3 regions of the Streptomyces sp. NPDC101132 genome follow, and region 2 is predicted to be linked to each of the others. Evidence: predicted binding sites of a transcription regulator. Region 2 holds the regulator's gene; each other region holds the start of a gene.
The links. The regulator HrcA, encoded in region 2, represses chaperone genes, less so after heat shock. The targets are predictions, from matches to a motif close to TTNGCACTCNGNNNNNCNGAGTGCNAA.
Positions count from the first base shown of each region.

Region 1: the regulator HrcA is predicted to act here: its motif matches at 4,779-4,805, upstream of groES (co-chaperone GroES).
Region 3: the regulator HrcA is predicted to act here: its motif matches at 6,020-6,046, upstream of groL (chaperonin GroEL).

Region 1 covers NZ_JBIVYX010000005.1:273,734-283,393, reverse strand. The annotation lists gene ACIQUR_RS14130 (RNase A-like domain-containing protein) at 1-1,345, shown strand, start outside; gene ACIQUR_RS14125 (hypothetical protein) at 1,463-2,035, shown strand; partial or broken gene ACIQUR_RS14120 (RNase A-like domain-containing protein) at 2,067-2,372, shown strand; gene ACIQUR_RS14115 (contact-dependent growth inhibition system immunity protein) at 2,386-3,051, shown strand; gene ACIQUR_RS14110 (FtsW/RodA/SpoVE family cell cycle protein) at 3,086-4,501, opposite strand; gene groES (co-chaperone GroES) at 4,952-5,260, shown strand; gene groL (chaperonin GroEL) at 5,376-7,007, shown strand; gene ACIQUR_RS14095 (ester cyclase) at 7,151-7,882, opposite strand; gene ACIQUR_RS14090 (SDR family NAD(P)-dependent oxidoreductase) at 7,981-8,754, opposite strand; gene ACIQUR_RS14085 (MOSC domain-containing protein) at 8,780-9,457, opposite strand; gene ACIQUR_RS14080 (LysR family transcriptional regulator) at 9,538-9,660, shown strand, end outside.
Region 2 covers NZ_JBIVYX010000023.1:16,038-26,145, forward strand. The annotation lists gene ACIQUR_RS33970 (carbohydrate kinase family protein) at 1-19, opposite strand, end outside; gene ACIQUR_RS33975 (ribonuclease Z) at 266-1,171, opposite strand; gene ACIQUR_RS33980 (histidine triad nucleotide-binding protein) at 1,175-1,534, opposite strand; gene ACIQUR_RS33985 (16S rRNA (uracil(1498)-N(3))-methyltransferase) at 1,628-2,374, opposite strand; gene ACIQUR_RS33990 (nitronate monooxygenase) at 2,371-3,444, opposite strand; gene dnaJ (molecular chaperone DnaJ) at 3,589-4,725, opposite strand; gene hrcA (heat-inducible transcriptional repressor HrcA) at 4,726-5,742, opposite strand; gene ACIQUR_RS34005 (MBL fold metallo-hydrolase) at 5,884-6,609, shown strand; gene ACIQUR_RS34010 (DUF3097 domain-containing protein) at 6,638-7,447, shown strand; gene hemW (radical SAM family heme chaperone HemW) at 7,507-8,739, opposite strand; gene ACIQUR_RS34020 (AMP-dependent synthetase/ligase) at 8,817-10,108, opposite strand, start outside.
Region 3 covers NZ_JBIVYX010000002.1:114,622-124,729, reverse strand. The annotation lists gene ACIQUR_RS04875 (FG-GAP-like repeat-containing protein) at 111-1,664, shown strand; gene ACIQUR_RS04870 (phosphoribosylanthranilate isomerase) at 1,708-2,307, opposite strand; gene ACIQUR_RS04865 (FG-GAP repeat domain-containing protein) at 2,442-4,124, shown strand; gene groL (chaperonin GroEL) at 4,237-5,856, opposite strand; gene ACIQUR_RS04855 (cold-shock protein) at 6,224-6,430, opposite strand; gene ACIQUR_RS04850 (MoaD/ThiS family protein) at 6,841-7,119, opposite strand; gene thrC (threonine synthase) at 7,154-8,455, opposite strand; SAM riboswitch class I at 8,449-8,598, opposite strand; gene ACIQUR_RS04840 (glucosyl-3-phosphoglycerate synthase) at 8,750-9,745, shown strand; gene ACIQUR_RS04835 (trehalose-6-phosphate synthase) at 9,755-10,108, shown strand, end outside.

The sequences.
Region 1 (9,660 bases), on a different contig from region 2:
CGGGGACGACTTCATACGGTCGGTCCTGGAGGCCATACCGGAGGTGGTGCGGGGCGTCCTGGCCGAGGTCATCCGCACCGCGTTCCGGGCGGGCCGGCTGGTCGAGGTCTACCCGTACCCCCAGCAGCACTACCTCAACTCGCTCTCCCAGACCTGGGCCGACACCACGATCTGCCTGAGCACGGTGTCCGGCTCGCTGATGGGCGAGGTCAGCACCATCACGAACCCGCAGGAAGCGGACTGGCACAAGGCCATGACCGTGTTCTGCAGCGCGTTGTGGGGCGGGACCGACTGGGGTCAGTCGCGTCACGGGCTCCAGTGGGGGCACACGACCCCGCACGCCCCGGGCACGCAGCGGGTTCCCACCGGCAGCCAGCCGGTGATGACGGTCCTGATGGACACGGCGAAGAAGATCAGCGACATCCTCCGCGAGTACGCCGAGGCCGCCGTCGAGCTGAACGGTGACATCTGGGACGAGTACGTGGAGGCCGCGAAGGAAGCGGCCAAGGAGGTCATCAAGGACGTCAACCTCAAGGACGGGGTGGACGTCAAGGACGCCTGGGGGCTCATCAAGGGCATCGGCAAGTCGGCCAAGAACCTGCTGCTGGAGTGGGAGGTCAACGTCGTCCTGAAGCTGGACACGGCGGAGATCAACCGGATCGTCCAGCGGTACATAGACAAGCTCAACGCCCTCACGGCCCGGTTCGACGCTCTGATGGAGCCGCTGGACGAGGCCTACCTGAGCGCCCCGAAGTACGAGGCGGGCGTCGCTCGGGCCCAGGGGTACGGCGCCCGGGCGCTGGACGAGTTCAAGAACCCGCAGCGCTGGATCTCGCAGGATCCGGGCAGTGGCGCGTACACCCTGGACCTGGCCAGCAACGAGTGGTTCAACAACGGCCACACGCTGGACAAGCACGTGGGCAAGACGGACGAGCAACTGCTCCAACGCCTGCGTGACCAACAGCGGCCGAACGCGGACCCGAACCTCTGGCCGGAGGGCAAGCCCATTCCCAGTGCCTCCTCCTCGTTCAAGAACTATGCGGAAGCACAGCGGCTCACCCAGTACAACCTCAACCGGCACAAGGCGGAGATAGAGAAGTGGCTTGCCGGTCCGCCGGACCCGGCCACCACCCCGATGCCGCCCTTGGTGTCCCCGTCGCCAAACGGCGAGGTCACCGGCCGCAGCGTGCAGCGCAACGCGGACCCGAACGACGCGGAGAAGGGCTGGCAGTACAACGGCATGAACGCCAAGGTCGAGGACGTGAACCGGATCCAGACGATGATCCGTTACAGCCCGAACACCGACCCGAAGTTCACCGTCGTCACGTCGATGCCGACGAAGTAGGCGAAGCCGCGCGTGTCCGTCATGGCCACGGGTCCGTCGTCGTCTCCGACACGGATACCGGCGTGTACTGGACCTTTGACGACTGACCCACTCCGCACCAACAGAGGATCCGTGAGCATGCCCGTCGACCAGGCCACCTGGGAAGCCGCCGTCCGCAAGCTGTACGGCGGGACCTTCGCGTACGTCGCCACCGCGCCCCGTAGGCACGAGGACTGGCGGCTCGACGTGCTGGACGTGATGCGGCGCGCGGTGGACGATCCGCGTGGCTGGACGGGGCTGGACGACTGCCCCGAGGGGTACTCCGAGGACGGGGAGGAGGGGCCGTCGTACCCCTTCGAGGAGCTCACGGCCGACGTGCTCGGCGCGCGGCTCTACGAGGTCGAGCCCGAGGCGGCCGCCGAGCAGCTGGTCGCCATGGCCGCACCCGGATGCAGGCTGTCGAACGCCCTGCCCCTCTTCGCGGAGGGGCTGGACGAGCTCCTCGGCCTCGCGCGCAGCCTCGTCTCCCGGCACGGCGAGGCCCCGGCGTTCTTCACCAACGTCGCCCAGGCCTACGACGACCGGCACCCCGACTACGACGCCACGTTCCGCACCTGGCACGGCCTGACGGTGTACGTGCAGGACATCGGGCTCGTCGCGGTGTCCGACTCCGAGGTCGGCGTGTACTGGACCTTCGCCCCCGAATACTGACCCCGCCCGCCCGCTCACCGTACGAGAGAATTCGAGCATGCTGACCCGATCCGCCACTTATCCCGACCGGGAGACCGCGCAGTGGGCCACCCAGATGGTGGTGACCGCCAACGAGCAGGCGGTGCACCGCTGGCTCGCCCAGGGCACGCGGCCGCGGCTGACCATCGAGGCCGCGTGGCCCTCCCGTGAGGAACCGGTCGGCCGGGTGCTGCTGGAGGCGATGATGCTGGCCGGCCGCGAGCCCGTCGACGTACGGGCCGCCCGCGTCGTGCTGCGCCGCGAGCCCCGCAGCCCGCACGGCTTCGTCGTCCAGACCACCCTCCCGATCTACCTGTAGAGGCGCCGCGACCGTGCCCATGAAGCCCCTCGACCACGACCGCCGCTACGGCGAGCTCGACCAGGTCATGCGCGCCTACCTCGGCCAGGCGGCCGACGACACGCCGGAGAGGCGCAGCACCGCGCTCGACGCCTATCTGCGCCACACCTGGCACACCCGTCCCTGGGCCATCGCCGAGGCGGAGCGTCAGCTGCGCGAGTACGGCCGGAACCCCCCGGGCCGGCTGCGGATCAACCTCGGCGAGTTCTACTCCGTCCCCGACACCGGGCTGCCCGAGTCCGCGATCGGCGACTGGCTGCTCGTCCTCGCCGACCACCTCAAGCAGAGCATCGAGAGCGGCGACGTGCCCGCGCCCGCCAGCCCGCAGACGCACTGGGAGTGGCACGCCCGCTTCCCGGAGACGGCGCAGCTGCTGGGCGGGTGGTTCTCGCAGGACATCGTGGACGAGTTCGCCGACCACGAGGCGGCCGTACGGGACTACGCCGAGGGCACCGACCCGCAGCTGGTCGCGCGGCTCGTCGGGGAGCTGCACGAGCTGATCGCCCTGCCGCTGGACGAGCCCGACTACGCCCTGGCGGCGGCGGAGCTGGGCATGGAGGTCGGGCCGCCGGAGCCCTTCTCGTACGTGGTCTGGTTCCGGGCCGTCGCCGAGCAGCTCGCCGCTCCCCGCGGGGAGTGAGCGGAGGGGCGGGGGAGTTCCCCCGCCCCTGCGGTCAGCTCCCCGCCGGCGCCGCGACCACCGGGGTGATCGTCGTATCCACCGGGCCCCGGGCGTCCGCCTCGCGCTGGCGCTCCGCGCTGTCGGAGATCCGCAGCAGCAGCGCCACCATGATCCAGTTGGCCACCAGGGAAGAGCCGCCCTTGGCCAGGAACGGCAGTGCCTTCCCGGTCAGCGGGATCAGGCCCGTGACCCCGCCCGCGACCACGAAGACCTGGAGCGCCAGCGCCGCCGCCAGGCCCACGGCCAGCAGCTTGCCGAACGGGTCGCGCGCCCCCAGCGCCATCCGCAGCCCCCGCTGCGCCAGCAGCGCGTACAGCAGCAGGACGACCATGACCCCGGCCAGGCCGAGCTCCTCGCCGATCGTGGTGAGGATGAAGTCGCTGCGGCCGGCGAAGCCCACCAGCTCCGGGTGGCCCTGGCCGAGGCCGGTGCCGGTGATGCCGCCGCTGCCGAAGCTGAACAGGGCCTGGGCCGACTGCTCGGAGACGATGCCCGGCGGCCGCTGGTCCTCCGGCAGGTAGATCGCCAGCGGGTCCAGCCAGGCGGCCACGCGCCCCTTCACGTGGGGTTCGGTCGAGCCGACCACGAAGGCGCCCAGCGCGGCCATCAGCAGGCCGCAGACGATCCAGCTGGTGCGCTCGGTGGCGACGTACAGCATCACCACGAAGACGCCGAAGAAGATCAGCGAGGTGCCGAGGTCGCGCTCGAAGACCAGCACCAGCAGCGAGACGATCCAGACGGTGATGATCGGGCCGAGCTGGCGCATCGGCGGCAGCCGCACGCCCAGGACCTTCCGCCCGGTCAGGGAGAGCGAGTCGCGGTGGGTGACCAGGTAGCCGGCGAAGAAGACCGCGATCATGATCTTCACGAACTCGCCCGGCTGGAGCGACTGCCCGCCGATGACGATCCACCGCTTGGCGCCGTACATGTCCGCGCCGAAGAACATCGGGGCCATCAGCAGCACCAGCGCGACCAGCATGGTGATGTAGATGAACCGCCGGAGGTGGCGGTGGTCGCGCAGCACCATCAGCACGGCGATGCAGATGGCGGCGCCCACCACGGTCCACATCAGCTGGTTCGGCGCGGTCGCCCCCGACTTCGGCCACTTGGCCAGGTACGTCGTGTCCAGGCGGGCCAGCAGCACCAGGCCGATGCCCGACAGCAGCAGCGTGACCGGGAGGATCAGCGGGTCGGCGTACGCGGCGAAGCGGCGCACGGCCAGGTGCCCGACCAGGGCCAGCAGGGTCATGCTGATCGCGAAGTCGGCGAGGTTGTCCGGCAGCGCGCCGGTCATCGACAGGCCGACGCTCGCGTGCCCGCCGACCGTGATCAGTACGACGAAGGCCAGCAGCAGCGCCTCGGTGCGCCGTTTGGCGCCCGCCACCGTCAGGGGGGTCAGTCCGCGCACGGGATGCCGTCGCCGTCGATCGCGCCGGGGGCGTCAGGGCCGGCAGCGGCCTGACGCCCGATCTGCTCGGCTATGAGGCGCTTTATCTTCATGTCCTCAACGACGTTGACGTCCCCGCCGTGGTTCCTCGCGAACCCTTTGATGGGAAAGGTCACAAACGCGAGGTCCCTGCCGTTCCGGCCCCGGGGGGCGGCCCGCAGCGGGTGCCGGGGGCGGCTCCGCGCAGGTGCTTCCGGTGGCCGGTGCGGGTGGAATCCGGGGTGCGGCGCGCAGTGGATTGGCACTCCGCTTGACCGAGTGCTAATCGCCGGAATAGTCTCGGCCCTGGCACTCGCCCCCGGTGAGTGCCAACACAGCGACGGGCAGGTCCGGCACCCGCGACGACGGATCGACCTGGTCGCCACCTCAGACAGTTAACCCCGTGAGATCTCCGAAGGGGGAGGTCGGATCGTGACGACCGCCAGCTCCAAGGTTGCCATCAAGCCGCTCGAGGACCGCATCGTGGTCCAGCCGCTGGACGCCGAGCAGACCACGGCCTCTGGCCTGGTCATCCCGGACACCGCGAAGGAGAAGCCCCAGGAGGGCGTCGTCCTCGCCGTGGGCCCGGGCCGCTTCGAGGACGGCCAGCGCCTGCCGCTCGACGTCTCCGTCGGCGACATCGTGCTGTACAGCAAGTACGGCGGCACCGAGGTGAAGTACAGCGGCGAGGAGTACCTCGTCCTCTCGGCTCGCGACGTGCTCGCGATCGTCGAGAAGTAGTTCACCCAAGCACCGCACTGAAGCAGATGCTTTGACCTGCGCCCCGGGCCCCAGACCTCCATATCAGGGTGCCCGGGGCGCAGTTCGTCTCACCGAAGAGGACTGAAACGCTCCCATGGCGAAGATTCTGAAGTTCGACGAGGACGCCCGTCGCGCCCTCGAGCGCGGCGTCAACAAGCTTGCCGACACCGTCAAGGTGACCATCGGCCCCAAGGGCCGCAACGTCGTCATCGACAAGAAGTTCGGTGCCCCGACCATCACCAACGACGGCGTCACCATCGCCCGTGAGGTCGAGATCGAGGACCCGTACGAGAACCTCGGCGCCCAGCTCGTGAAGGAGGTGGCGACCAAGACCAACGACATCGCGGGTGACGGCACCACCACCGCCACGGTCCTGGCCCAGGCCCTGGTCCGCGAGGGCCTGCGCAACGTCGCCGCCGGCGCCTCCCCGGCCGCCCTGAAGAAGGGCATCGACGCCGCGGTCAAGGCGATCTCCGAGGACCTCCTCGCGACCGCCCGTCCGATCGAGGACAAGTCCGACATCGCCGCCGTGGCCGCGCTCTCCGCGCAGGACCAGCAGGTCGGCGAGCTCATCGCCGAGGCGATGGACAAGGTCGGCAAGGACGGCGTCATCACCGTCGAGGAGTCCAACACCTTCGGTCTCGAGCTCGAGTTCACCGAGGGCATGGCCTTCGACAAGGGCTACCTGTCCCCGTACTTCGTGACGGACCAGGAGCGCATGGAGGCGGTCCTGGAGGACCCCTACATCCTGATCAACCAGGGCAAGATCTCCTCCATCCAGGACCTCCTGCCGCTGCTGGAGAAGGTCATCCAGGCGGGTGGCTCCAAGCCGCTGCTGATCATCGCCGAGGACGTCGAGGGCGAGGCCCTGTCGACCCTGGTCGTGAACAAGATCCGCGGCACCTTCAACGCCGTCGCCGTCAAGGCGCCCGGCTTCGGCGACCGCCGCAAGGCGATGCTCCAGGACATGGCCACCCTCACCGGTGCCACCGTCATCGCCGAGGAGGTCGGCCTCAAGCTCGACCAGGCCGGTCTGGACGTGCTGGGCTCCGCCCGCCGCGTGACCGTCACCAAGGACGACACCACGATCGTGGACGGCGCCGGCTCCTCCGAGGACGTCCTCGGCCGCGTCAACCAGATCAAGGCCGAGATCGAGTCCACGGACTCCGACTGGGACCGCGAGAAGCTCCAGGAGCGCCTCGCGAAGCTGGCCGGCGGCGTGTGCGTGATCAAGGTCGGCGCCGCCACCGAGGTGGAGCTGAAGGAGAAGAAGCACCGTCTGGAGGACGCCATCTCCGCGACCCGCGCCGCGGTCGAGGAGGGCATCGTCTCCGGTGGTGGCTCCGCTCTGGTCCACGCCGCCAAGGTCCTCGCCGACAACCTGGGCAAGGACGGCGACGAGGCGACCGGTGTCGCCGTCGTCCGCCGCGCCGTGGTCGAGCCGCTGCGCTGGATCGCCGAGAACGCCGGCCTCGAGGGCTACGTCATCACCTCGAAGGTCTCCGAGCTCGAGAAGGGCCAGGGCTTCAACGCCGCCACCGGCGAGTACGGCGACCTGGTCAAGGCCGGCGTCATCGACCCGGTCAAGGTCACCCGCTCCGCCCTGGAGAACGCCGCCTCCATCGCCTCGCTGCTGCTCACGACCGAGACCCTGGTCGTCGAGAAGCCGGCCGAGGAGGAGGACAACGGCCACGGTCACGGCCACGGTCACGGCCACAGCCACTGACCCCGCGCTGACGCGCAGGCCCCCGTCGCATCCGTGCGGCGGGGGCCTTCCCGTGTCCCGTTGCGCGCTCCGGCGCTCGTACCGCGGGGGCGTGCCCAGGCGCTCGTGCCCGGCCGGCGGGGCCGGGCCGCGGTGATGCGGCGTCAGCGGGCCGCGCCCATCCCCTTGTCCGCGCTCATGCTCATGTCCATGCCCATCTCGCGCATGAGGCGCATGAGGTCGTAGTGCCACCAGCCCTCGGCGATCATGCCGTCCCGGCAGCGGAAGGTGGTGGTGCCGGTGGTCTCGTAGGTCTTCCCGGTGGGGGCCATCCCCATGAAGTCGCCCGTGTGCTTGCCGCGCCAGGTCCACACGGTGGTGACGAGGTCGTCCTGCGCCAGCTGGGCGTCGACGGCGAAGGACATCTCGAAGCCGCCGCGCCACATCCGGACGTCCTTCATCATCTCGTCGCGCCCGACGACCGTCTGCTCCGCCTTGCTGATGTCGTGGTCGATGTAGTTCGAGGCGAAACACTCCTCCATCACGGCCATGTTGCCGTTGAGCATGACCTCCTCGAACACCCGGTTGACCAGCATGGTGTTGAGGTGTTCGTCGCGGACCACGTCCAGGTTGGTGAACTTCGGCATGCCGTCGCACAGCGCGACCATCTCGTGGAACATGCGGTCCGTCTCGGGGAGGTTCGAGTTCCTCATGGCCTCCTCGTACGAAGGGAACTCCACGACGTCGACGTAGTGGTCGTTCATGTCGCGGTCCTTGCCCACGATGCTGTGGGTCAGCGTGCGCTTGCCGTGGCTCTGGGCGACGTACTTGTCGAGCAGGTCGTTCATGGCCTCGGGCTGGTGCGTCTTGTAATCGACCAGTTGTACGAATGTCATGGCGGTCTCCCGGGCTGGAAGGAACAGTCCCAATTTTAGTGAAGAACCACCCGTTCGGCTGGTTTAGTGCCTTTTCAACCGCTTCGCGGCCGCCTTCCTCACTGGGGTCCGTACTTCCGCCCGGTCCGCGAGGAGACCCCGCCCAGCAGCCCGCGCGGCGTCAGCTTCACGACGCCCATCAGGGCCTTGTACCGCGGGTCGGGGATCGAGACGGTACGGCCCCTGGCCAGGTCGGCCAGGGCCGCCGTGACCAGCTTGTCGGCGTCCAGCCACATCCAGTTCGGGATGTTGTCCGTGCCCATGCCGGCCCGCTCGTGGAACTCCGTACGCACGAAGCCGGGGCACAGGGCCATCAGCCGCACCCCGGACCCCGCCAGGTCCCGCGCCGCGCCCTGGGTGAACTGCACGACCCACGCCTTGCTCGCGCCGTAGGTGCCGCGCGGTACGAAGGCGGCCACGGACGCCACGTTGACGATCCCGCCCCGGCCGCGCTCCCGCATGCTCGCGGACGCCGCCGAGGTCAGCCGCAGCACCGCCTCGACGTGCACCTTCAGCATCGTCAGCTCGTCGGCCATCGAGACTTCGAGGTAGCGCCCCTTGTTGCCGAACCCGGCGTTGTTGACCAGCAGGTCGACCGGGTCGCGGCGGTCGCCGAGCCGCTGCTCGACCGCCGCGATGCCCTCCTCCGTCGACAGGTCGGCGGTCAGCACCTCGGCCTCGATCCCGTGCCGGTCGTGCAGTTCGGTGGCCTGCTCGCGCAGCCGCCCGGTGTCCCGGGCCACCAGCACCAGGTTGTTCCCCTGGGCGGCCAGCTTGCGCGCGAAGGCGGCGCCGATGCCCGCCGTGGAACCCGTAATCAGAGCAGTCGTCATGTGCGCAACCTAGCCGCCGCAGGTTTCAGCCCGTCGCCCCGCCGTGCTTGGCCAGGTACGCGTGGACCTTTTCCCGCGCCTCCGGCTCCATGGCGTCACCGGCGGCGAGCGTCCGCGGCAGCAGGTCCCGCTCGGTGGTGAACGCACGGAACCAGAAGGCGACCGTGACCTCGTGGTCCGGGCGGTGCACGACCTCGACGGCGTCGCCGGGCGAGACCTCGCCCTCCTGGACCACCCGGAGGTACGCGCCGGGCAGCGCGGCCTGCGTGAAGCGCTTCACCCAGCCGCCCTCGTCCAGGTGCCCCGCGAAGGTGCGGCACGGGATGCGGGCCGAGGCCACCTCCAGGACCAGGTCCCGGCCGACCCGCCAGCGCTCGCCGATCCGCGCGCCGTTCACGTCGACGCCCGCGGTGGTGAGGTTCTCGCCGAAGATCCCGCCGGGCAGCTCGCGGCCCAGCTCCCGCTCCCAGTGGTCGAGGTCCTCGCGGGCGTAGGCGTAGACGGCCTGGTGGTCGCCCCCGTGGTGGCGCAGGTCGCAGACCGCGTCACCGGCCAGGCCGCTGCCGCCGACCCCCCTGGGCCCGGGGGCGAAGACGTGTACGGGGCCGGGCACGGGCGCCTTGCCGATGCCCGTGACGCCCACGGACGGATCGGTGTGGTCCACGGCGACGGCGCGGCCCAGGTTCACGGAGAGCAGATGCATGGCCGAACGCTAACCGAGGGTGCCCCAAAGCAGCACGCCAATATGCGCCACGGCGTCAAAGGGGGGCTTATGCTCGAAGGGTGATCGAGGCACGTCATCTCCGAGTCCTGCGCGCCGTCGCGGCCACGGGCTCCTTCTCCGCCGCCGCCCGCGAGCTGGGCTGCACGCAGCCCGCCGTCTCCCAGCAGATGAAGGCGCTGGAA
Region 2 (10,108 bases):
GTCCGTTCCTGCTGGCCATGGCGTGCTCCCCGGGTCCGTACGCGAGAAAGTGTGCAGCCCTGCCCGCCGGCAGTCGGCTCAAACCCAGTGTGTCCCAGATCACTACAGCAGGGCTCGACTCCGCCCGCCCTGCACGCTCGCGTCGGGCCGGCCGGGCGGGGCCCGGGCGGACGGCCGGGCCGTCGCCGGGGGCGGATGGGCCGTCGCCGGGGGGCGGATGGGCCGGACCCGGGCGGGCCGGGGCGTGCCCGGCCCGCGCGGTCCGCTAGCGGCGCTTCGGGAGCGGGATGCGCAGGAGGTCCTGGGCGACCGTGAGCTCGCCCTGGAAGCCCGCCGCCCGCGCCTGCCGCTCGAAGGCGTCCGGGTCGGTGTACCGCTGGGAGAAGTGGGTCAGCACGAGGTGCTTCACCCCCGCCTCCAGCGCCACCGTGGCCGCCTGCCCCGCGGTCAGGTGGCCGTGGTCGGTGGCCAGCCGCACGTCCTCGTCGAGGAAGGTGGACTCGATCACGAGCATGTCGCAGCCCGCGGCGAGCGCGTGCACGCCCTCGCACAGCCGGGTGTCCATGACGAAGGCGAAGCTCTGGCCCGGCCGGTGCTCGCTGACCTGGTCGAGCGTGACGCCGTCCAGGACGCCGTCGCGCTGGATGCGCCCCACGTCCGGGCCGCTGATCCCGTGCCGGGCGAGCAGCTCGGGCCGGATCCGCCGCCCGTCGGGCTCGGTGATCCGGTAGCCGAAGGACTCGACCGGGTGGGAGAGCCGGCGCGCCTCCAGGGTGTACGCGTCACCCTTGGCCAGCACCCCGTCCGCGGCGACCGGGGCCTCGTCGATGCGCACCGTCTCGCGGTACGCCGTGGCGTACCGGAGCCGGTCGAAGAAGACCTGGCCGCTGGCCGGGTAGTGCGCGGTGACCGGGTGCGGCACCTGGTCGAGGTTGATCCGCTGGATCACCCCGGCCAGGCCGAGCGAGTGGTCGCCGTGGAAGTGCGTGACGCAGATCCGGTCGATGTCGTGCGCGGCCACGCCGGCCCGCAGCATCTGCCGCTGTGTGCCCTCGCCCGGGTCGAAGAGGAAGCCCTCGCCGTCCCAGCGGAGCAGGTAGCCGTTGTGGTTGCGGTGGCGGGTGGGCACCTGACTCGCCGTGCCCAGGACCACGAATTCACGTGCGGACACGGCTTATCCGGGGGGCCATTCGAGGCCGCGGCCGCCGAGGACGTGGGCGTGCGCGTGGAAGACGGTCTGGCCGGCGCCCGCGCCGGTGTTGAACACCACGCGGTAGCCGGTGCCGTCGGCCTTCTCGTCCGCGGCCACCGCCCCGGCCTCGCGCAGCACGTCCGCGGCCAGCGTCGGCTCGGCCGCCGCCAGGGAGGCCGCGTCCGGGTAGTGCGCCTTGGGGATCACCAGGACGTGCGTCGGCGCCTGGGGGTTGATGTCGCGGAAGGCGACGGTGGTCTCGGTCTCCCGCACGATCGTGGCCGGGACATCACCGGTGACGATCTTGCAGAACAGGCAGTCGGGCTGTGCCTCGCCAGCCATGTGCGGCCTCCTCGCGGCTCCTTGATCGGTACGGGCGCATCGTATCGGCCCCCCGCCGCGCGGGCGTCCGCGTTTCCCGGCCGGACGCCCGTGTTACGACCAGCGGCCGGTGCGGGCCAGCAGGACGGCCACCGCGGCCGTGCCCGCCGTCGAGGTGCGCAGCACCGAGCGCCCGAGCCGGTACGGCCTCGCCCCCGCCTCGGCGAAGACCGCCAGCTCCTCCGGCGAGACCCCGCCCTCGGGGCCCACCACGACCACGATCGACCCGGTCTCCGGCAGGGCGGCCGTGGCCAGCGCCTCGGACGGGTGGTCCCGGTCCTCGTGCAGCACCACGCCCAGGTCGGCTCCGGCCAGCAGCTGCGCGACCTGCCGGGTGGACATCGCCTCGGCGACCTCGGGGAACCGCACCCGGCGCGACTGCTTGCCGGCCTCGCGCGCCGTGTTCCGCCACTTGGCCAGCGACTTCGCCCCGCGCTCGGCCCGCCACTGGGTGATGCACCGGGAGGCCTGCCACGGCACGATCGCGTCGACGCCCGTCTCCGTCATGGTCTCGACGGCCAGCTCCCCGCGGTCGCCCTTGGGCAGCGCCTGGACCACCGTGATGTGCGGGCGCGGGTCCGGCTCGGTCAGCACCTCGCGCAGGTCCGTGACGACCAGCCGGTCCTTGCCCTCGGCGGCCTTCACGACGCCCTCGGCCCACTGGCCGCGGCCGTCGGTCAGCACCACGTCCTCGCCCGGCTCCAGCCGCTTGACGGAGACCGCGTGCCGCCCCTCCGGTCCGTCCAGGACGAACTCGGGCCCCGCGGGCACCTTCTCGACCACGAATACGGGGGCTGTCATGACGCACTCCTTGTCAACGCGCTCTGCGCCTCTGCCAGTTCGGCCACGAGGACTTCCACCAGCTCGGCCGCCGGCAGCGCCCGGGCCAGCCGGTGCCCCTGCCCGGCCCACAGGGCCATCCCCTGCGGGTCGCCGGCCTCGGCCGCGGCCTTGCGCAGCCCGCTGGTCAGGTGGTGGACCTGCGGGTAGGCGGCCGGCGCGTAGGGACCGTGCTCGCGCATGAAGCGGTTGACCAGGCCCCGGGCGGGGCGGCCCGAGAAGGCCCGGGTGAGTTCCGTGCGCGAGAACAGCGGGTCGGTGAGGGCCCGCTTGTGCAGGGGGCTGGCGCCCGACTCGGGGCAGACCAGGAAGGCGGTGCCGAGCTGGGCGGCCTCCGCGCCCGCGGCCAGTACGGCGGCGATCTGGGCGCCGCGCATCAGCCCGCCGGCGGCGATGATCGGGAGGGCCACGGCCTCGCGTACCTGCGCGACCAGGGGCAGCAGGCCGAAGCCGGCGCAGTCGGTCTCGGGGTCGTCGCGGTGGGTGCCCTGGTGGCCGCCGGCCTCGATGCCCTGGACGCACACGGCGTCGGCGCCCGCGGCCTGGACGGTACGGGCCTCCTCGGCGGAGGTCACGGTGACGACGGTACGGGTGCCCACGGCGGCCAGGGCGGCCAGCAGCTCGGGGGCGGGACAGCCGAAGGTGAAGGAGACGAGCGGCACCGGGTCGTCCAGCAGGATCGCGAGCTTGGCGTCGTACCCGTCGTCGGTGCGGTCGTCGACGTCCTCGGGGAGCGGCGCGTCGTACCAGGCGGCCTCGCCCGCGAGCTGGCCCCGGTAGGCCGCTATCTCGGCGGGGTCGGCGTGGCCCGGCTGCGGCATGAAGAGGTTCACTCCGAACGGCGCGCGGGTGAGCGCGCGCATCCGCTTGATCTCCTGGTACATGCCGTCGGCGGTTTTGTAGCCGCCGGCCAGGAAGCCCAGTCCGCCCGCGTCGGACACGGCTGCGGCGAGCTGCGGGCCGGAGGCGCCGCCCGCCATGGGGGCCTGCACGATCGGGTGCGGGTGGAGATCGCTCAGCGCGGAGGACATGACCTGCATCGTGCCACGTCCCCCGCACGGTGCCGAATCAGGGCTTTCGCCTGGCATAGTCCGCCCGCGGCCGGCGCACCGGCGGTTCTTCCGGCGGCCGTTGGGCGTTCGCCCAGCGGCCGCCGGAGCACGCTCCGCGCACGGTCAGCGGCCGTTGAAGGCGTCCTTCAGCCGCGAGAACAGACCCTGCTGCCCCGGCTGGAACTGGCCCGTCGGGCGTTCCTCGCCGCGCAGCTTCGCCAGCTGGCGCAGCAGCTCCTCCTGCTGCGGGTCCAGCTTCGCCGGGGTCTGCACCTCGACGTGGACGATCAGGTCGCCGCGGCCGCCGCCGCGCAGGTGCGTGACGCCGCGCCCGTGCAGCGGGATCGACTGGCCGGACTGGGTGCCGGGCCGGATGTCGACCTCCTCCATGCCGTCCAGCGTCTCCAGCGGGCACTTCGTGCCCAGGGCCGCCGCCGTCATCGGGATGGTGACCGTGCAGTGCAGGTCGTCGCCGCGCCGCTGGAAGACCGGGTGCGGCAGCTCGTGGATCTCGACGTACAGGTCGCCGGCGGGGCCGCCGCCGGGGCCGACCTCGCCCTCGCCCGCAAGCTGGATCCGCGTGCCGTTCTCCACACCGGCCGGGATCTTGACCGTGAGGGTGCGGCGGGAGCGGACCCGGCCGTCGCCCGCGCACTCGGGGCACGGGGTCGGGACGACGGTGCCGAAGCCCTGGCACTGCGGGCACGGCCGCGAGGTCATGACCTGGCCCAGGAAGGACCGGGTGACCTGGGAGACCTCGCCGCGGCCGCGGCACATGTCACAGGTCTGGGCCGAGGTGCCGGGGGCGGCGCCCTCGCCGGAGCAGGTCGTGCAGACCACGGCGGTGTCGACCTGGATGTCCTTGGTCGTGCCGAAGGCCGCCTCGTCGAGCTCCAGCTCGAGACGGATCATCGCGTCCTGGCCGCGCCGGGTGCGCGAGCGCGGGCCGCGCTGGGACGCCGTACCGAAGAAGGCGTCCATGATGTCGGAGAAGTTGCCGAAGCCACCGGCGCCGAAGCCGCCGGCACCGCCGCCGCCCGAGGCGGACAGCGGGTCGCCGCCGAGGTCGTAGACCTGCTTCTTCTGCGGGTCCGACAGCACCTCGTAGGCGGCGTTGATCTCCTTGAAGCGCTCCTGCGTCTTCGGGTCCGGGTTGACGTCCGGGTGGAGTTCGCGCGCCAGGCGGCGGAAGGCCTTCTTGATCTCGTCCTGGGACGCGTCGCGGCGTACGCCGAGTACGGCGTAGTAGTCGGTGGCCACTTACGACTCCGCCAGGATCTGTCCGACGTAACGTGCCACTGCGCGTACCGCTCCCATCGTTCCGGGGTAGTCCATGCGGGTCGGTCCGACCACGCCGAGTTTGGCGACTGCCTCGCCGCCCGAACCGTAGCCGACCGACACGACGGACGTGGAGTTCAGCCCTTCGTGGGCGTTCTCGTGCCCGATGCGTACCGTCACGCCCGGTTCCTTGGCCTCGCCGAGCAGCTTGAGGAGCACGACCTGCTCCTCCAGCGCCTCCAGCACCGGCCTGATCGTGAGGGGGAAGTCGTGTCCGAAGCGGGTGAGGTTGGCGGTGCCGCCGATCATCAGCCGCTCCTCGGTCTCCTCGACCAGTGTCTCCAGCAGCGTGGAGAGGACGACCTGGACGGTGCCCCGGTCGTCGGCCTCGAAGGATTCCGCCAGGTCCTGCACCAGCTGCGGCACGTCCGCGAACCGGCGGCCGACGACCCGGCTGTTCAGCCGGGCCCGCAGGTCGGCCAGCGAGGTCTCGCCGAACGGCGCCGGGCAGTCGACCATGCGCTGCTCGACCCGGCCGGTGTCGGTGATCAGTACGAGCATCAGCCGGGCCGGCGCGAGGGAGAGCAGCTCGACGTGGCGCACCGTGGAGCGGGTGAGGCTCGGGTACTGCACGACGGCGACCTGCCGGGTCAGCTGCGCGAGCAGCCGGACCGTGCGGCCGACGACGTCGTCGAGGTCGACCGCGCCGTCCAGGAAGTTCTGGATGGCGCGCCGCTCCGGGCTCGACAGCGGCTTGACGCCCGCGAGCCGGTCGACGAAGAGGCGGTAGCCCTTGTCGGTCGGGATGCGGCCGGCGCTGGTGTGGGGCTGGGCGATGTAGCCCTCGTCCTCCAGCACGGCCATGTCGTTGCGCACGGTGGCCGGCGAGACGCCGAGCTTGTGGCGCTCCGTGAGTGCCTTGGAGCCGACCGGCTCCTCCGTCCCGACGTAGTCCTGGACGATGGCGCGCAGCACCTCGAGTCTGCGTTCGCTGAGCATCGGCGCACACCTCCAGCTGTGATGCCCGGTTCGTTCACTGGCTTGGCACTCGATGCGTGTGAGTGCCAGAGATCCCCCGGTCAGTGTACGGCGGCGGGGTACGCCCGTAGCAAGGGCGGCCCGTCACGGTAGCGTCGCGGTATGGACGTGGCTTGGGAAGAGGCGGGGTGGGAACGGCTGACCGGGCGCACCGGCCGGCGGCGGCTCCCGGTGTGGGACTGCACGGTGGGACTGGTGGTGGGGGACCGTTCCGTGCTCATGGTCGACCCCGGTTCGTGCGTGCGGGAGGGGGCCGAGCTGCGGGCGCAGGCGGAGCTGCTGACCGGCCGGAGAGTGACGCACCTCGCATTCACGCACGGTCATTTCGATCACGTTCTGGGGGCCGCGGCCTTCTCGGGGGCCGAGGTGTTCGGCGCGGTGGGCCTGGACGGGCTGCTCGCGGCGGAGCGGGAGGAGCTGCGGGAGTCGGCGGTGCGGCACGGGCTGGCCGCCGAGGAGGCGGCGGAGTCCGCGGAACTGCTGGTGCTGCCGCGGCACCACGTCTCGGGCGAGTGGACGCTGGACCTGGGCGGGGTGCAGGTGCTGCTGGCGAACGTGGGGCCGGGGCACACCGGCCACGACCTGGCGGTGCTGGTGCCCGGCGAGCGGGAGGTGGTGTTCTGCGGGGACCTGGTGGAGGAGTCCGGGGAGCCGCAGGCCGGGCCGGACGCCGTGCCGGGCCGGTGGCCGGCGGCGCTGGACCGGCTGCTGGCGCTGGGCGGCGAGGAGGCGCTGTACGTGCCGGGGCACGGTTCGGTGGTGGATGCCCGGTTCGTCCATGAGCAGCGCGACACACTGGCCGGTCGTTTCGGCGTGTCGCGCGCGTGAGGGTGACGCCGTTCCTACTGTCGTGCGAATGCGACAGTACGGTCCCGACCTGACCCCGCCCTGGAAGAAGTCCCGGCCCGCGCCCGAGGTGCCGGCGGACCACGATCTCGTGGTCGAGGAGGTGGCCACCGGGTGGTGCGGTGCCGTGGTCGCCTGCGAGGGCGGCACGGTGACGCTGGAGGACCGCTTCGGCAAGCGCCGCGCGTTCCCCCTGGAGCCGCGCGGCTTCCTGCTGGAGGGGGCCGTCGTGACCCTCGTACGGCCCTCCGCGCGCCCGGCGGCCGCGGGGCCCGGCCGGACCGCCTCGGGGTCGGTCGCGGTCCCCGGGGCGCGCGCACGGGTGGCCCGGGCCGGCCGCATCTACGTGGAGGGGCGGCACGACGCGGAGCTGGTCGAGCGGGTGTGGGGCGACGACCTGCGCATCGAGGGCGTGGTGGTCGAGTACCTGGAGGGCGTCGACGACCTCCCGGCGATCGTCGCCGAGTTCGCGCCCGCACCGGACGCCCGTCTGGGCGTGCTGGTGGACCACCTGGTGCCCGGCTCGAAGGAGTCCCGCATCGCGGCCGCGGTGACCGGTGCGGACGTGCTGGTGGTGGGTCACCCGTACGTGGACGTCTGGCAGGCGGTGAAGCCGTCCTCGCTGGGCATCGCCGCCTGGCCGGAGGTCCCGCGCGGCCAGGACTGGAAGACCGGTGTCTGCCGGGCCCTCGGCTGGCCGCAGCACACGGGCGCGGCCTGGCAGCACATCCTGTCCCGCGTCCGCTCGTACCAGGACCTGGAGCCGTCCCTGCTGGGCCGCGTGGAAGAACTGATCGACTTCGTCACGGCGCCCGCCTGACCCGCGGCAGGGCGCCGGACCCCTCGGCGCCCAGGACGGCGGGGTGTGCCGGCGGGGCCTCAGTCCACCAGGTCGCGGACCACGGCGTCCGCGAGGAGGCGGCCGCGCAGGGTCAGCACCGCGCGGCCGTCGGCGTACGGGCCGGGCTCCAGGAGGCCGTCGGCGAGGGCCCGGCCGGCGGCCGCGAGCCCGGCCGGGGCCAGCAGGTCGAGCGGGCAGCCGTCGGCCAGCCGGAGCTCCAGCAGGACGCGCTCCACGCGCCGGTCCTCGGCGGACAGCAGCTCGCGTCCGGCGCCGGGGCTGCGGCCGGCGGCGAGGGCGGCGGCGTAGGCGCCGGGGTGCTTCACGTTCCACCACCGGACGCCGCCGACGTGGCTGTGGGCGCCGGGGCCCGCGCCCCACCAGTCGGCACCGCGCCAGTACAGCTCGTTGTGCAGGCACCGGCCGGCCTCGGAGGTGGCCCAGTTCGACACCTCGTACCAGTGGTAGCCGGCGCCGGAGAGCACCTCCTCGGCGATGAGGTACCGGTCGGCGTGCACGTCGTCGTCGGTCATCGGGACCTCGCCGCGGCGGATCCGGCGGGCCAGCTGGGTGCCCTCCTCGACGATCAGGGCGTACGCGCTGACGTGGTCGGGGCCGGCGCCGAGCGCGGCGTCCAGGGAGGCCCGCCAGTCGTCGTCGGACTCGCCGGGGGTGCCGTAGATGAGGTCGAGGTTGACGTGCTCGAAGCCGGCGGCGCGCGCCTCGGCCACGCAGGCCTCGGGGCGGCCGGGGGTGTGGGTGCGGTCGAGCACCTTCAGGACGTGCTGCCGGGCGCTCTGCATGCCGAAGGAGATGCGGTTGAAGCCGCCCGCGCGCAGCTCGGCGAGGTACTCGGGGCCCACGGACTCGGGGTTGGCCTCGGTGGTGACCTCGGCGTCGGGGGCCAGGCCGAACTCGTCCCGGATCGCCGCGAGCATGCGGACGAGGTCGGCGGCGGGCAGCAGGGTGGGCGTGCCGCCGCCGACGAAGACCGTGCGGACCTCGCGGGGGTCGTCGCCGAGCACCTTGCGGGCCAGGCGGATCTCGTCCGTCAGGGTGTCGGCGTAGTTCTCGCGGGAGGCGAGCACGCCGCCGGTGCCGCGCAGCTCGGTGGCGGTGTAGGTGTTGAAGTCGCAGTAGCCGCAGCGCGTGGCGCAGTACGGGACGTGCAGGTAGAAGCCGAGCGGGCGGTCACCGGCGCCTTCCAGGGCATGCGGAGGCAGCGCCCCGTCGTCGGGCACGGGCTCACCATCGGGCAGTACGGAAGGCATGGGCCCATTGTCCCGTACCGCCCGACGGTGTCGGACGTGATGCCGGTCGCGCCCCGCTGCCGGGGCGCGGGTCCGGGTCAGGCCTCGCGGGAGCCCTCGTACATCTCGTCGATGAGGTGCTTGAACTCGCGCTCGACGACCGGCCGCTTCAGCTTGAGGCTGGGTGTGAGGTCGCCGTGCTCGACGTCCAGGTCGCGGGGCAGCAGCCGGAACTTCTTGATCGTCTGCCAGCGCTGGAGGCCCTCGTTGAGGGTCTGGACGTACGTCTCGACCAGGCGGTTGGTCTCCGGCGCGGCCACGACCTCGGCGTACGGCTTGCCCTCCATGCCGTGCTCGGCGGCCCAGCCGAGGATGGCGGCCTCGTCGAGGGCGATGAGGGCGGTGCAGAAGTTCCGGTCGGCGCCGTGGACGACGATGTTGGAGACGTAGGGGCAGATGGCCTTGAACTGGCCCTCGACCTCGGCCGGGGCGACGTACTTGCCGCCGGAGGTCTTGATCAGGTCCTTCTTGCGGTCGGTGATCCGCAGGTAGCCGTCGGGCGAGAGCTCGCCGATGTCGCCGGTGTGGAACCAGCCGTCGGCCTCCAGGACCTCGGCGGTCTTCTCGGGCAGCCCGTGGTAGCCCTCCATGATGCCGGGGCCGCGCAGCAGGATCTCGCCGTCGTCGGCGATGCGGACCTCGGTGCCGGGGAGGGGCTTGCCGACGGTGCCGGTGCGGTAGGCCTCGCCGGGGTTGACGAAGGACGCCGCGCTGGACTCCGTCAGGCCGTAGCCCTCCAGGATGTGGATGCCGGCGCCGGCGAAGAAGTAGCCGATCTCGGGGGCGAGGGCGGCGGAGCCGGAGACGCAGGCGCGGAGGTTGCCGCCGAAGGCCTCGCGGAGCTTGCCGTAGACGAGCTTGTCGGCGATGGCGTGCTTGGCGGAGAGGCCGAAGGGCGCGGTGGCGTTGCCGGTGCGGCGGAAGTTGTCCTGGGTGACCTTCGCGTACTCGCGGGCGACCTCGGCGGCCCAGAGGAAGATCTTGTACTTGGCGCCGCCGGCGGCGCGGGCCTTGGCGGCGACGCCGTTGTAGACCTTCTCGAAGATGCGCGGGACGGCGGCCATGTAGGTCGGCTGGACGACCGGCAGGTTCTCGATGATCTTGTCGATGCGGCCGTCGACGGCGGTGACGTGACCGACCTCGATCTGGCCCGAGGTGAGGACCTTGCCGAACACGTGGGCCAGCGGCAGCCACAGGTACTGGACGTCGTCGGCGGTGATCAGGCCGGTGGCCACGGTGGCCTTGGCCATGTACGACCAGTTGTCGTGGGGCAGCCGGACGCCCTTGGGGCGTCCGGTGGTGCCGGAGGTGTAGATGAGGGTGGCGAGCT
Region 3 (10,108 bases), on a different contig from region 2:
TGATCTGACCCGGCCACCCGACACGCGAAAGGGCCCGCCCCCTCCCCCAGGGCGGGCCCTCGTCGCGTTCCCGCCCGACTCGCCGACCGCCCCTGCCTATGATCACGCCCATGAAGTTGATCACTCGTCTGGCCGCTTGTGCGGCCACCGCCGCCATAGCCGCCGGATCCCTCGCCGGACCGGCCCAAGGGGCCGCGGCCCGTACCCACGGAGACATGAACGGCGACGGCAAGACCGACATCACCGTCTCCGGCGGCTTCGGGGCGCCCGGTCACCAGCTCCAGATCATCCCCGGTGGCACGGTGGGCCGCCTCGGCAGCGCACTGCCCGCGGCCGTCATCAGCCAGGACACCCCGGGCGTACCCGGCAAGGCGGGGGAGTACGACGGCTGGGGCGAGGTCCTGGCGTACGGAGACTTCAACCGCGACGGCCGCGCGGACGTGGCCGTGGGCGCCCCCAGGGACACGGTCGACGGCGCGTCCTGGGCGGGGTCCGTCACCGTCCTGTACGGCAGGTCCGGCACCCCCTACTTCTCCCAGGGACAGCGCTTCACCCAGAGCACCCCGGGCGTACCCGGAGAAGCCGAGCCGTCCGACGCTTTCGGGGAGGCCCTGGCAGCAGGTGACTTCAACGGCGACGGTTACACCGACCTGGCGATCGGCGCACCGGGCGAGCAGTTCGGCACGCACTACGACGCCGGCTCCGTCACGGTCCTCAAAGGCGGCGCGAACGGTCTGACCGGCGTCGGAGCCAAGAGCTTCAGCCAGAACACCGCCGGCGTACCCGGCTCGGTGGGCACCCGGAACCGCTTCGGCCTCCGGCTGATCGCGGCCAACGTCGCCGGCGACACCAAGAAGGAACTGATCGTCGTCTCCCCCGGGGACCCCGGCTCCGGCGAGGTACAGCCCTGCACGGAGAACGGCCAGGTCTGGCACTACACCACCCAGGGCAGCCTCACCGTCCTGCGCGGCACGAGCGGCGGTCCCGCCACCAGCGGACTGCAGTACCTGGACCCGGCGAAGCTCGGCATCCACGGCTTCAGCGGCTACTACGCCGGCGGTTCAACCGGCACCCCGGGCGTCGCGGCCAAGTTCTACGGCGGGCCGTACGAGGACCTCGCGTTCGCCACGCCCAACGCCCGCAACGGCATCTGCGGCGAAGGCGCGGTGGCCGTGCTGCGGGGCGGCCCCAACGGCCTCGGCACCAAGCCCGCCGTCCTGACGGCCGCGAAGGCGGGCAAACCGCGCCTCCCCGGCAAGGATTGGGGCTTCAACCTCGCCGCGGGCGACGTCGACGGTGACGGCCGGGCCGACCTGTACGCCCCGTGCAACTGGTGCGAGGAGGACAGGCTGGGCTACACGGCGATCCTGTTCGGCACGCCCACCGGCCTGGGCGCGGGCGGCCGCCGGTGGGTCTGGGTCAACCCGTACGAGCGCGAACGCACCCGGAACGCGGCGATGCTCGACGTGGACGGCGACCGCAGGAGCGAACTGCTGCTCTCGTACCCGGACGTGGCTCCGGCCGGCGGGAAGCCGGGCGTGGCCAGGGTCCTGAAGTTCGCCCCGAGCGGCACGGGCGTCCGCATCGCCGCCCAGCAGCGCCTGACCCGGTCCACCGTGGGATCCGGCGCTTCCTACGGTCCCCAGGGGCCGTTCGCCCAGTGACGCACGCCGGCCCGGGGCGACGCAGGCCGGCCCCGGGCCGGCGTCAGCCTCGGGCGGCCTTGATGAATGCCGTGATCAGGGCCGGGTCCTTCACGCCGCGGGAGCTCTCCACGCCGCTCGAGACGTCCACGCCCCACGCGCCGGTGGTCTCCACGGCCTCCCGGACGTTGCCCGGGTGCAGGCCGCCGGCCAGCAGCCAGCGGCCCTCGGGGGCGGTGAAGTCCGCCGCGCCCCAGTTCCACGGCTTGCCCGAGCCCGGGTCCGGCGCGTCCAGCAGCAGCAGGTCCTCGCCGTACTCGCCGCAGCGCCGCACGTCGGTCTTCGAGGTGGCCCGCAGCAGGGTCCGGCCCTCCGCGCGCAGCGCCTCGAAGAACTCCGGCCCCTCCTCGCCGTGCAGCTGTACGGCCCGCAGCCCGCTCTCCTCGGTGAAGCGGCGCACCTCGTCCACGGACTGGCCGCGGAAGACGCCGACGGTCAGGACGTGCGGCGGCACCAGCGCGGCCAGTCGGCGGGCGGTGGCGGCGTCGAGCTGCCGGGGGCTGGCGGCGGAGACGAAGCCCACGGCGTCGGCGCCGTCCCGGACGGCGGTCTCGACGTCCCGCTCGGTCCGCAGGCCACAGATCTTCACGAAGAGGTCGCTCATGATGCGTCCAGTGAACCAGAGCGGGTCCACGGCCGACCTACGAGAGCGGGAAAGGTTGTACCGGCGAGCTCTTACACCTCAAGATCCCCGTGGTTAGGGTGCGGACGCCAGACGTACGTTCCCAGGGGAGCCAGTTGTCCACTCACACCCGCCGCGACCGCAGCCGCCGGCTGCGCCGTCTCGCGGCCTGCGCCGCCTTCGTCCTCTCGGCGAGCGGGCTCGCCACCGCCCTGCCCGCCGCGGTCCCCGGCGAGGCCGGCGGTGCGACCGCCCACGCGGCCACCACCCTCAAGCCCCGCACCGACGTGGACGGCGACGGGCAGAACGACCTGCTGTTCCGGTACCCGTCGGGCGAGGGGACCATGTGGTCCACGAAGTACGTCCGGGCCCAGAACTACACGTACTACGGCTACCCGGCCTCCCAGCCCAAGGACATCATCGGCCTCGGCAACGTCCGCGGTGACAGCCGGCCCGAGGTGCTCCAGCTGACCGCCGACGGCCGCCTCTCGCTGCACACCGCGACGGTGTCCGGCACCCTCGCGCCCACCTGGACCGGCACCGGCTGGCAGATCTACGACCGCGTGGTCGCCGCCGACGACCTGAACCGCGACGGCCGCCCCGACCTGATCGCCCGCACCCCGTCCGGGGACCTGTACCTGTACAAGAGCAACGGCAGCTCCACGGGCAACCCGTTCTCCACCCGCACGAAGGTCGGCTACGGCTGGTCCGGCTACGACCAGCTCGTCGGCGCCGGAGACCTGGACCGCGACGGCGTCGGCGACGTCCTGGCCCGCGACCGCTCCGGCTACCTCTGGTACTACAAGGGCAGCGGCAGCTCGACCGCGCCCTTCAAGTCGCGCGTCAAGGTCGGCAGCGGCTGGAACAGCTTCACCAAGATCATCGCGCAGGGCGACCAGAACCACGACGGCAAGGCCGACTTGATGACGCTCAAGTCGACCGGCGACGTCTACTACTACCTGTCCAACGGCAACGGCTCGTTCCAGCCCCGCAGCACGTGGGGCGACGGCTGGTGGTGGATGGCCCGGGCCGTGAACGAGGGCAGCAACCCCGTCCCCGGCAAGCACGGCGTCGTGGGCGTGAACGCCGCCGGCGAGCTGTACTTCCACGACAACCGGTCGGACGGCCTGTACCCGTCGTACGAGACCTACGGCGCCTTGCCCGCGGGCAGGAAGCTGGTCATGGCCGCCGGGATCGACGGCTCGAACCAGGCCGCCGTACTCGCCTTCGGCGGCGGACAGCTGACGAACGTCAAGAAGAACGCCCTGGTCAGCGGCGACTACTCCACCACGAACCTCGTCGCCGGCCCGGGCGATCTGACCGGCGACGGCCGGGGCGACCTGGTCACCCGCGACACCGCGGGCGTCCTCTGGCTGCGCGCCGGCAGCGGCAACGGCACCGGGTTCGCCGCACCGGTCCGCATCGGCAGCGGCTGGGGCACGTACAAGGCGCTGGTCGGCAGCGGGGACGTCAACGGCGACAGCCGCACCGACCTGATCGCCCAGGCCACGGACGGAAACCTCTACATCTACCGGGGCACGGGCAGCGCCACGGCACCCTTCACGTCCCGCCAGCTGATCGGCTCCGGCTGGAACACCTACAACGCCATCGCCGCCTCGGGCGACCAGAACGGCGACGGCCGCGCCGACATCGTCGGCCGTGACAGCAGCGGAAAGATGTACGTCTACCTCGGCACCGGCGGCTCCGGTACGGCGACCTTCGCCGCCCGCAAGGCCATCGCGTCCTACGGCCCGAACGGCGCGGGCGGCAGCTGGAACGTCTACCCGCAGATCGGCTGACAGCCTCACTGCACCAACGCCAGAGGGCGGCACCCCCGATGGGGTGCCGCCCTCTGCGTACAGCTCTTCGGATCCGGGGACCCGCAGGACCTGCCGATCAGCCAGGGGCCGATCAGAAGTCCATGTCACCGCCCGGCATGCCGCCCGGAGCGGCCGCGGCCTTCTCCGGCTTGTCGGCGATGACGGCCTCGGTGGTCAGGAACAGGGCCGCGATGGAGGCCGCGTTCTGCAGAGCGGAACGGGTCACCTTGGCCGGGTCGATGATGCCCTCGGCGATCATGTCGACGTACTCGCCGGTCGCGGCGTTCAGGCCGTGGCCGACGGGGAGGTTGCGCACCTTCTCCACGACGACGCCGCCCTCGAGACCACCGTTGACGGCGATCTGCTTCAGCGGGGCCTCCAGGGCCAGCTTGACGGCGTTGGCACCGGTGGCCTCGTCGCCGTCCAGCTCCAGCTTCTCGAAGACCGCGGAGGCCTGGAGCAGGGCCACGCCACCACCGGCGACGATGCCCTCCTCGACGGCCGCCTTCGCGTTGCGAACGGCGTCCTCGATGCGGTGCTTGCGCTCCTTCAGCTCGACCTCGGTCGCGGCACCGGCCTTGATGACCGCCACGCCGCCGGCGAGCTTCGCGAGGCGCTCCTGGAGCTTCTCGCGGTCGTAGTCCGAGTCGGAGTTCTCGATCTCGGCGCGGATCTGGTTGACGCGACCGGCAACCTGGTCGCTGTCACCGGCACCGTCGACGATCGTGGTCTCGTCCTTGGTGATGACGACCTTGCGGGCGCGGCCGAGCAGGTCCAGGCCGGCGTTCTCCAGCTTGAGGCCGACCTCCTCGGAGATGACCGTGCCACCGGTGAGGATGGCGATGTCGCCCAGCATGGCCTTGCGGCGGTCGCCGAAGCCCGGGGCCTTGACGGCGACGGACTTGAAGGTGCCGCGGATCTTGTTGACGACCAGGGTCGACAGGGCCTCGCCGTCGACGTCCTCGGCGATGATCAGCAGCGGCTTGCCGGACTGCATGACCTTCTCCAGCAGCGGAAGGAGGTCCTTCACGTTGCTGACCTTGGAGTTGACGATCAGGATGTACGGGTCGTCCAGGGACGCCTCCATACGCTCCATGTCGGTGGCGAAGTACGCCGAGATGTAGCCCTTGTCGAAGCGCATGCCCTCGGTGAGCTCCAGCTCCAGACCGAAGGTCTGGGACTCCTCGACCGTGATGACGCCTTCCTTGCCGACCTTGTCCATGGCCTCGGCGATGAGCTCGCCGATCTGGGTGTCGGCGGCGGAGATGGAGGCGGTCGAAGCGATCTGCTCCTTGGTCTCGACCTCCTTGGCCTGGTCGAGCAGGGCGCCGGAGACGGCCTCGACGGCCTTCTCGATGCCGCGCTTCAGGGCCATCGGGTTGGCGCCGGCGGCCACGTTGCGCAGGCCCTCGCGGACGAGCGCCTGGGCGAGCACGGTCGCGGTGGTGGTGCCGTCGCCCGCGACGTCGTCCGTCTTCTTGGCGACTTCCTTGACCAGCTCGGCGCCGATCTTCTCGTACGGGTCCTCGAGCTCGATCTCCTTGGCGATGGACACACCATCGTTGGTGATCGTGGGCGCGCCCCACTTCTTCTCGAGGACGACGTTGCGGCCCTTGGGGCCAAGGGTGACCTTGACGGCGTCGGCGAGCTGGTTCATGCCGCGCTCGAGACCGCGCCGGGCCTCCTCGTCGAACGCGATGATCTTGGCCATGTGAAGTGGTCCTCCCGGACTGGGGTGGAATGCTCCGGACCGCGCCAGCGCCCGCGACGGACGGCCTGCGTGCCCTGCGGGTCCTTGCCCCGGGGGCTCGCGGGCCTCACCGACCCAGTCCTCGTCTTTATCACTCTCACCCGGAGAGTGCTAACGCCAATGATTAGCACTCGACCCCCCCGAGTGCAAGCGAGTCAGGCGAGGTCGCCCACCGGATGAGACGGACGATCAGCGGACGATCAGCGGACGATCAAGGGGGACGCGGGGCGCGCGGAGGGGCGCGCGGGCACGCACGAGGGGCCCGCACCCTCCCCGGGTTGCGGGCCCCTCGTACGTGTATGCGTCGTTGGCCGATCGCGCCGCGGCTTTAGCTGGTGGCGAGCTTGACCATGTCCGCCTGCGGACCCTTCTGGCCCTGCGAGATCTCGAACTCGACTCGCTGACCTTCCTCGAGGGTGCGGTAGCCGTCCATCTGGATCGCGCTGTAGTGGACGAAGACGTCCGCACCACCGTCGACCGCGATGAAGCCGTAGCCCTTCTCCGCGTTGAACCACTTGACGGTGCCCTGAGCCATGCCTAACTCCCCTATTACTGGCCCTTGCGCGGGGCCGCACTTCGCGGACCCGGGTCAGACCTTGCGCCGTAACGCGCCGACCGCGGCTGAATGTATCTGCACCAGTGCTGTCTGCAACAGGTCATTCCGACGAGAATTCAGGACACGTCGGAATCCAGAGAAGGCACGAAAATTCGGATTACAGCAGGGCAAGTCGGGCCGGATGAAACGCGCCAACAGCGCATATCGCACACGTACATTGACCCGATGTCGACCATGCCGCTGCTCGCTCATATGCGCGCGGCATGAACAGCGAGGGGGGCTACCCCAACCCTACCGCGCGCAACCAACCAGAATCGCCCCCTCCGCTTTTGCGGAAGGGGCGATTCGATGAACTATTCGGGTTCCGGAAAAGGCTCCGGAAACGGGACTCAGCAGCCGCCCGCGACCGCCGGAATGATGGAGATGCCGGCGCCCTCGGGGGTCGCCGTCTCCAGGCCGCCCTCGAAGCGCACGTCGTCGTCGTTCACGTACACGTTCACGAAGCGGCGCAGCTTGCCCTGGTCGTCCAGCACGCGGGCGGCGATGCCGGGGTGGTTCCGCTCCAGGGACTCGATGACCTCGGCGAGGGTGGTGCCCTCGGCGGGGACCTCGGCCTGGCCGCCGGTGTAGGTGCGGAGGATGGTGGGGATGCGGACGTTGACGCTCATGGGGCTGTGCCTTCCGGGGAGCAGCGGCGGGGGATCAGGAGGCGAGGCCGGCGGCGCGGAACGCGTCCAGGCTCGGGCGGATGGTGGCGGTCTGGCCGGTGCCGGAGATCGCCTCCAGGGTCTTGAGGCCGTCACCGGTGTTGAGGACGACCGTGGTGAGGGACGGGTCCAGCCGGCCCTCCTCGATCAGCTTCTTGGTGACGCCGACGGTCACGCCGCCCGCCGTCTCGGCGAAGATGCCCTCGGTCCGGGCGAGCAGCTTGATGGCGTCCACGACCTGCTCGTCGTTGACGTCCTCGACGTAGCCGCCGGTGCGGCGGGCGATGTCGAGCACGTACGGGCCGTCGGCCGGGTTGCCGATGGCCAGCGACTTGGCGATGGTGTTCGGCTTCTGGGGGCGGACCACGTCGTGGCCGGCCTTGAAGGCGGCGGAGACCGGGGAGCAGCCCTCGGCCTGGGCGCCGAAGATCTTGTACGGCTTGTCCTCGACCAGGCCGAGCCTGATCAGCTCCTGGAGACCCTTGTCGATCTTCGTGAGCTGCGAGCCGGAGGCGATCGGGATGACGATCTGGTCGGGCAGCTGCCAGCCGAGCTGCTCGCAGATCTCGTACGCCAGGGTCTTGGAGCCCTCGCCGTAGTACGGGCGGAGGTTGACGTTCACGAAGCCCCAGCCCTCGCCCAGCGGGTCGCCGATGAGCTCGGAGCAGAAGCGGTTGACGTCGTCGTAGTTGCCCTCGATGCCGACCAGGTCGCCGCCGTACACCGCGGCCATGACGACCTTGCCCTGCTCCAGGTCGTGCGGGATGAACACGCAGGAGCGGAAGCCGGCGCGGGCGGCGGCGGCGCCGACGGCGCCGGCCAGGTTGCCGGTGGAGGAGCAGGAGAGCGTGGTGAAGCCGAAGGCGCGGGCGGCCTCGACGGCGATCGCGACGACGCGGTCCTTGAAGGAGTGCGTCGGGTTGCCGGAGTCGTCCTTGACGTAGAGCTTGCCGGTGACGCCCAGCTCCCTGGCCAGGTTCTCGGCGTCGACGAGCTTGGTGAAGCCGGGGTTCAGGTTCGGCTTGTCGGCCACGTCCGCGGGGACGGGCAGCAGCGGGGCGTAGCGCCAGATGCTGTTCGGGCCGGCCTCGATCCGCTTGCGGAGGGTCTCCGGGTCGCCGGCGGGCAGGTCGTACGCCACCTCAAGGGGCCCGAAACACTCCGCACAGGCGAAGATGGGGCCGAGGTCGAAGCGGGTTCCGCACTCGCGACAGGAGAGTCCGGCGGCGGGACCGAGGTCGACCTGGGTGGGGGTAGCGTGCTGTGAAGCCATGATGGCGAGGCCCTTTCTCCTCATCTTCCCCATGGCGGACGTCGCCATGAGACGGAATTGGCACCTTCCCTAGCCAGGAGCCTCGCTGCGCGACGATGCGCACGAGACCGGCTGGAGGGTTGCCGGGGCTTCAACGGGCCGTGTCCCTCTGCCCCTCTGGATGAGCGGTATTCGATTGTCAGCGCGGCATCCGACCCCCGACATGCGTTGGTCATCCGCGTTGTTCAAGACTGTAACCGAAGGGCCGGGAGGTGGAAGGTTCCGTCCGAACGGCGAGATAGAGATCACTGGGAACGACCACTGACGAGGGGATCCGGGGTGCTGGAAGAGGTGGAGCGCTGGCTGGCCAGCCGGTCCTGGTCGGCTGCCGACCGCCCGCTCGACCAGCTGGCCGCCGCCAAACGGGCGCGGGGCAGCCGGGTCAGCGTGGTGCTGCCGGCGCTCGACGAGGAGGCCACGGTCGGGGAGATCGTGGAGGTCGTCCGGCGCGAGCTGATGGACCCGGTTTCCGGTACGCCGCTGGTGGACGAGCTGGTGGTGGTCGACTCGGGCTCGACCGACCGGACCGCCGAGGTGGCCGCCAAGGCCGGCGCGCGGGTGGTGCACCGGGACGAGATCCTGCCGCGGATCCCGGCGCTGCCGGGCAAGGGCGAGGTGCTGTGGCGGTCGCTGCTGGTGACCTCGGGGGACATCGTCTGCTTCGTGGACGCGGACCTGCGGGACTTCGACGCCGCCTTCGTCTCGGGGATCGTCGGACCGCTGCTGACCGATCCCGAGGTGCAGTTCGTCAAGGCGATGTACGACCGGCCGCTGGTCGGCGCGGACGGGGTGCCGGACGCGGGCCCGGGCGGCGGGGCCGGTCAGGGCGGCCGGGTGACGGAGCTGGTGGCCCGCCCGCTGCTGAACCTGCACTGGCCGCGGCTGGCGGGGTTCGTCCAGCCGCTGGGCGGCGAGTACGCCGTACGCAGGTCGCTGCTGGAGCGGCTGCCGTTCCCCGTGGGGTACGGGGTGGAGCTGGGGCTGCTGGTGGACGCCCTGCACACGGTGGGCCTGGACGCGCTGGCGCAGGTGGACGTCGGGGTGCGGATCCACCGGCACCAGGACGGGCTGGCGCTCGGGCGGATGGCGGCCGCGATCTACCGGACCGCGCAGCTGCGGCTCTCGCGCGGGCACCTGGTCCGGCCGGAGCTGACGCAGTTCGTCCGCGGCGAGGGCGGGTTCGAGCCGCGGACGTACGCCGTGGACACGGAGGAGCGACCGCCGATGCGGGAGATCGAGGAGTACACACGTTTGAGCGGCCGCGAGGCGGGCTAGGTTCGCCGCATGGCTACCCAGGACGGTCTTCAGGATCCGCGGCCGGGTCCGCAGGTGCTCGTCGCGGCCAACCGCGGCCCCCTCTCCTACGCCCTCGCCGCCGACGGCACGCTCAGTGCCCGGCGCGGCGGGGGTGGTCTGGTCTCCGGCCTCTCGTCCGCCCTGTCCCGGCGCCCCGGCTCGCTCTGGGTCTGCGCCGCGCTGGGCGAGGGGGACCGGGAGGCGGTGCGGCGCGGGGTGTCCGAGGCGGGCGTGCGGATGCTCGCGGTCGACGAGGGGGTCTACCAGGACGCGTACAACGGCATCGCGAACTCGGTGCTGTGGTTCGTCCACCACATGCTGTACGACATCCCGGTCGAGCCG